Linked DNA regions of Duganella zoogloeoides. Each later gene encodes a partner of the first gene's protein in a complex. Links are inferred from orthologs where the notes say so. Each region holds a gene or a part of one and is shown in the gene's direction. Other genes may lie near its edges. The genes, in order: pmbA and tldD.

Region 1 (3,171 bases):
TCGCTGTCGGCGTCGTCGGCTTCGGCGGCGGCGTCTTTCTTCTTCTTGGCCTCGACCTGCTTGAGGATCTGGAAGATTTCGCGGTAGGCCTTCGGCGGCTTGTTCTCGGCCTGCTCCTTGCGGGCGTTGCGAATCAGGGTGCGCAGGTGCTGCACATCGAGTTCCGGGTTTTCGGACAGCAGCACGGTGAGCGCCTTGTCGTCGGCCAGCAGCTTGTCACGGCGGCGTTCCAGCGCGTGCATGGCGGCGGTATCGGATTTCGAGGCGCCTTTCCAGCCGTCGATGGTTTGCTGGATGGCGGCGATTTCCGCTTCGTCCAGGGTGCGCATCTTTTTACCGACGAACTGCATCTGGCGGCGGCGGCCTTCGTGGTTGGTGATGGTCTGGCACTCGAGGATGGCGTCGCGCACGTCCTCGGGCATCGGCACGCGCTTGACGCGGTCGCGCGGCTCGGCCACCAGCGCTTCGCCCAGCTTTTGCAGGGCATCGACCTGGCGTTTCATCTCGGATTTGGAAGGGCGCTCGTATTCCTGTTCGAATTCGGTCGAGCTGAAGCCGACGGCGCCGCGGTTTGGATTTACCATATTATTAACTTTCGGTCCGGCGCGCAGCCGTCCCTGTAAACTGTGAACGACTGCTATGATACCCGGTTTAGTACCTTACCGACGAAAACCGCCCATGTCCGATCCCCATTTCAGCCACACGCAAGATCAGTTGCAACAGCTCGCACGCGACGTGCTGGGCTACGCAAAAGCGCAGGGCGGCACCGATTGCGAGGTCGATTTCAGCGAGGGCAGCGGCCTGTCGGTATCAGTACGCAAGAACAAGATCGAAACCATCGAGCAAAACCGCGACAAGGGCATGGGTGTGACGGTCCACATCGGCCAGCGACGGGGCAATGCCAGCACGTCCGATTTTTCCACCGCCGCCCTGAAAGCCACGGTGGAAGCGGCCTACAACATCGCCCGCTTCACCGCCGATGACGATTGCGGCGGCCTGCCCGAGGCGGAATTGCTGGAAATGGCGCCGCCCGACCTGCAACTGTTCTATCCGTGGGCAATCGACACAGCCGGCGCCGTGGAACTGGCCAAGCGCGCCGAAGCGGCCGCATTCGACGTCGATGCACGCGTGACCAATAGCGAAGGCGCGGGCGTGCACGTGCAGCAGTCGCATTTCGTTTCGGCCAACTCGCGCGGCTTCATCGGCGGGTATCCGTATTCGCGCCACACGGTATCGATGGCGGCGATTGCCGGACGCGGCGCCGGCATGCAGCGCGACGACTGGTATGTATCCGTGCGCGATGCATCGCGCATGGCCTCGCCCGAGGCGATCGGCCGGTACGCCGCCGAGCGCGCGCTGGCCAAACTCAATGCCCGCAGCCTCACCACGCGCACCTGCCCGGTGCTGTTCGAAGCGCCGCTGGCCATCGGCCTGCTGGGCGCCTATGTGCAGGCCACGTCGGGCGGGGCGCTGTATCGAAAATCGACGTTCTTTGTCGATTCCCTGGGCCAGCAGGTGCTGCCGGCGCACGTGCACATCCATGAAGACCCGCACGTGATCGGCGCGGTGGGCTCGGCCCCGTTCGACGACGAAGGCGTGAAAACCCGTGCGCGCGATGTCGTCAAAAATGGCGTGGTGCAGGGCTATTTCCTGTCCACGTATTCGGCGCGCAAGCTGGGCATGCAAACCACCGGCAACGCGGGCGGCTCGCACAACCTCACACTGTCGTCGTCGCTGACGGCGCCCGGCGACGACTTTACCGCCATGCTGCGCAAGCTCGGTACCGGCCTGCTGGTCACTGAATTGATGGGGCAGGGCACCAACTATGTCACCGGCGATTATTCGCGCGGCGCGTCGGGCTTCTGGGTGGATAACGGCGTGATCCAGTATCCGGTCGAGGAGATCACGATCGCCGGCAACATGAAAGACATGCTGGCGCAAATCGTCGCGGTTGGCGCCGACACCATGATGCGTGGCACCAAGCAGACCGGCTCGATCCTGATCGAGAAAATGGTGGTAGGCGGCGCCTGAACCTGCACGGCCAGGGCCGGCCCCTGTGGTACTGCATCAGTACTGCATGAGTACTGCTGGCGGGGCAGCCAGGGGGGCGATCATTTATCGCTTGCACAAGGCGCTGGCCGGTACGCCGCAGGCCACCAGCCGGCCCACGTCCGGATTTTTCAGGTAATCCAGGTGGGCGCGGTCCGGCCGCTCCAGCAATCCCAGCCAGGTCGGCGCGTTCGATACCAGGATGTTGAACACCTTGACGCTCTCGCTGGCGTAGCGCTCCGGTGGCAGAGCGTATGACAGCACATCGCTGGGATCGCTGAATGCGACCAGTGTCAGCAGCGCCGGAACTCGGCGCTGGTCGCTGCTGCCGCGCTGACGAAGCAGCAGTTGCAGGCTGTCGGGCGCCGCCGGTGCTGCGCCCGGGGCTGGTACGGCAATGCCGCCGGCATCGGCAGCGGTTCCAGCCCCAGCCCCAGTCCCAGCTCCAGCTCCAGCTCCAGCTCCAGCCCCAGCCCCAGCACCGGCACCAGCACCAGCCCCAGCACCAGCCCCAGCACCGGCACCGGCACCAGCACCAGCACCAGCACCAGCATCGGCAGCGACAGCGACAGAAGCGCCAGCTCCAATGCCGGTAGCTCCGACCGCACCGTCCAGCGGCTGATCGGCCAGCGACAGCAGCGGAATCTGGTTCGCCGCCATCACCAGTATCCGCATTCGCTCCATGGTGTGTCGGGCCGTGGTGGCGGCGCGCGATGCGGGCGCTTCCAGCGTCATGCGCAGCAGCGTGTCGAACATGATTTTGCTGCCCATGCTGTGTGCGATCACCACCAGCGGTACATTGTCGGCCGTGTCATCGCCGGCCAGCACGTGCAGGATGGCGTCGCGCATGTGCAGCTGGATCGCATCGCGCGCCACGCCCTGGTAGATCAGCGCGTCGGGCAGGCAATCGTCGATCAGGGTGTCTTTCAGGCGGGCGTTCAGGAGCGCACGTTGATGCGGATACGGTGGCGTACCGGTGCAGATGGCCGACTTGCCGGTCTGGTCGTAGCACAGCTGGCGCTTGAGCGGCGTGGTCAGGGGCGACCAGATCAGGGCGTTGAAGCGCAGGCGGCCGGCAGGCGTTTCGACCGTGGACGGCACGATCTCGATGCCGCCGGCGTC
Region 2 (3,178 bases), 440 kb from region 1 along the record:
ATAGACAAAACAGGGAGACTTGCCATGCGCCATACCGTCGCCGCCATCCAGATGATTTCCTCGCCGTCCGTACCGGACAATATCGCCACCGCCGACCGCCTGGTGCGCCATGCCGCCGCCGCCGGCGCCCTGTTGGTGCTGCTGCCCGAGTACTGGGCCATCATGGGCATCAACGATGCCGACAAGGTGGCCGTGGCCGAGCCGCTGGGCCAGGGCCCGATCCAGGACTTCATGGCCGGCCTGGCGAAGGAACTTGGCATCTGGCTGATCGGCGGCACGCTGCCGCTGGCCTCGAGTGATCCGCTCAAGGTGGTCAACACCACGCTGGTGTACAGCCCGCAGGGCGAATCGGCCGGCCGCTACGACAAGATCCACCTGTTCGGCTTCAGCCAGGGAAACGAGTCGTACAACGAATCGAAGACCATCGTGCCCGGCAAAAACCTCGGGGTGCTCGACGCGCCGTTCGGCAAGGTGGGCATGTCGGTGTGCTACGACCTGCGCTTCCCCGAGCTGTTCCGCGCCATGGGCCCGGTGTCGCTGATCGTGCTGCCGGCGGCGTTTACCTACACCACCGGCCAGGCCCACTGGGAAATCCTGCTGCGCGCGCGCGCCATCGAAAACCAGTGCTATGTGCTGGCCGCCGCGCAAGGCGGCATGCATCCGAACGGCCGCCGTACCTGGGGCCACAGCATGCTGATCGACCCGTGGGGTACCGTGAAATCGGTGCTGGCCGAAGGCGAGGGCGTGGTGACCGGCGAGATCGACCCGGCCTTCATGGAAGGCGTGCGCCAGAGCTTGCCGGCGCTGAAGCACAGGACCATGTAAATTTAGTACGAGAACCATCATGAAGCCATTCGAAGCCAACCTCTCCACCCTGGCGGTCGCCCGCGACATCCTGCTCACGCCGTTCGGCCTGGACGAGGACAAGCTGCTGAAAACCCTGGGGGCGATGTTTACCCACAAGGTCGATTACGCCGACCTGTACTTCCAGTTCACCAAGAGCGAGGGCTGGAGCCTGGAGGAGGGCATCGTCAAGACCGGCAGCTTCGCCATCGACCAGGGCGTGGGCGTACGCGCTGTTTCAGGCGACAAGACGGCGTTCTCGTACTCGGACGATATTTCGGAAGTCGCGCTGCGCGAGGCGGCGGCCGCTACCCGCACGATTGCCCGCGTGGGCAACGGCAAGATCAAGGTGGCCGGCGCTATCACGCCGGTGGGCGGACGGGCGCTGTACCTGCCGCACGATCCGCTCGCGTCGCTCGATGCGACCGCCAAGGTGGCGCTGCTCGAACGCGTCGAAAAGATGGCGCGCGCGCGCGACCCGCGCGTGGTGCAGGTGATGGCGGGCCTGGCCGGCGAATACGACGTGGTGCTGGTCGCCCGCAGCGACGGCGTGCTGGCGGCCGACATCCGGCCGCTGGTGCGGCTGTCGCTGACCGTGATCGTCGAGCAGGATGGCCGCCGCGAAACCGGCTCGTCGGGCGGCGGCGGGCGTTACAGCTACGATTACTTCAGCGATGCACTGCTGGCATCGTATGCGGCCGAAGCGGTCGATGCGGCCGTGGTCAACCTCGATGCGCGCCCGGCGCCGGCCGGTCCGATGACCGTGGTGCTGGGACCGGGCTGGCCCGGCATCCTGCTGCACGAGGCGATCGGCCACGGCCTCGAGGGCGACTTCAACCGCAAGGGTTCTTCGACGTTCTCGGGCATGATCGGCGAGCGCGTCGCGGCCAAGGGCGTGACCGTGGTGGACGACGGCACCTTGCCCGACCGCCGCGGCTCGCTCAATATCGACGACGAGGGCAATCCCACCCAGTGCACCACGCTGATCGAGGACGGCATCCTGACCGGCTACATCCAGGACACCATGAACGCGCGCCTGATGAAGATGCCGGTCACCGGCAACGCCCGCCGCGAATCGTTCGCCCACCTGCCGATGCCGCGCATGACCAACACCTATATGCTGGGCGGCGACATGGACCCGGGCGAGATCCTGGCGTCGGTGAAAAACGGCTTGTACGCGGTCAATTTCGGCGGCGGCCAGGTCGATATCACCAACGGCAAGTTTGTGTTCTCGGCCAGCGAGGCCTACATGATCGAAGATGGCAAGGTGACGTACCCGGTCAAGGGCGCCACGCTGATCGGCAACGGCCCGGAGGTATTGAATCGCGTGTCGATGATCGGCAACGACATGCGGCTCGACCCCGGCGTGGGCGTGTGCGGCAAGGAGGGGCAGAGCGTACCGGTGGGCGTGGGACAGCCGACATTACGTATCGACGGCGTCACCGTCGGTGGCACGGCGTAAAAATGAAAGACCCGGCACTGCCGGGTTTTTTGTTGCGTTAAAACTTGTACGTCGCCTTCACGTAAAACGTGCGGCCCAGCGGATCCGTGTAGCGGGGATCGTAACCGCTCTGGAATGTCGTGCCCTGGTTGGTGTAGGGCGGGTTGGTGTCGAACAGGTTTTTCACGCCCACCGTCAGGTCGGTGTTCTTGAAGCCGGCGTAGCTGCCCGACAGCGAGAACGTCGAATACGCGCGCACCTTGTGCTTGTATTCGTCATCGACGTCGTTCTGGTCCACGTAGCCACTCAGGAACTTGTTCGACAGGCTGGCGCTCCACACGCCTTGCTTCCAGTTGATGGTGGCGTTGTGCTTCCAGCGGAAGACAGGGTTGTCGTCGCCGTACACGCCCACGTTTTCAACAAAGGCGCCGCCGGCCTCGTTCTGGTACTTGTAGCTGTTGACCCAGGTGCCGTCGAACACGAAGGCAAAGTCGCCGGCCGCGCTGCGCGGCAGTTTCCAGCGCAAGGTGGCGTCGATGCCGGACGTGTGGACTTCGCCGAGGTTGTCGAGCACGGCATTCACGTATTGCAGCGTCTTGCCGTCGGCCGAGTACACGAAGTAGCTGGCGTACTTGTCGTAATCGTTGAAGATCGTGGTCTCCGACACCGTGCCGATCTTGTTGCGGATCTTGATGTTGAAGTAGTCGAGCGACATGCTGAGCGCATTGGTCGGCTCGAACACGGCGCCCAGTGCGAAGGTCTTCGATTTCTCGGGTTTGAGGTTGAGGTTGCCGCCGCTGCGGATGTATTGCTGCTGGTTGCAGGCCACGTTGGGGTTGGCGCCGGCGACCACCGTGCCGCCCGGGCACAGCACCGGATCGTCATACGAATTGC

The links.
Region 2: the proteins of pmbA (region 1) and tldD are in contact, whole or in part, in a solved structure (PDB 5NJ9), measured with the Escherichia coli proteins. The link is inferred for Duganella zoogloeoides from one-to-one orthologs.

The regions. Positions count from the first base shown.
Region 1 is NZ_CP140152.1:5,179,903-5,183,073, reverse strand. The notes cover bases 3-2,854. They hold pmbA (metalloprotease PmbA), read left to right. Parts: upstream 3-678; coding sequence 679-2,031; downstream 2,032-2,854. Other genes in these bases: SR858_RS22840 (hypothetical protein), read right to left, coding at 2,116-2,854; yjgA (ribosome biogenesis factor YjgA), read right to left, coding at 3-584. Also shown: more of yjgA, read right to left, coding at 1-2; more of SR858_RS22840, read right to left, coding at 2,855-3,171.
Region 2 is NZ_CP140152.1:4,743,996-4,747,173, reverse strand. The notes cover bases 216-3,074. They hold tldD (metalloprotease TldD), read left to right. Parts: upstream 216-844; coding sequence 845-2,305; downstream 2,306-3,074. Other genes in these bases: SR858_RS20955 (TonB-dependent receptor), read right to left, coding at 2,343-3,074; SR858_RS20965 (carbon-nitrogen hydrolase family protein), read left to right, coding at 216-825. Also shown: SR858_RS20970 (YhdP family protein), read left to right, coding at 1-4; more of SR858_RS20965, read left to right, coding at 25-215; more of SR858_RS20955, read right to left, coding at 3,075-3,178. UniProt on the Escherichia coli protein: Metalloprotease involved in CcdA degradation. Suppresses the inhibitory activity of the carbon storage regulator (CsrA).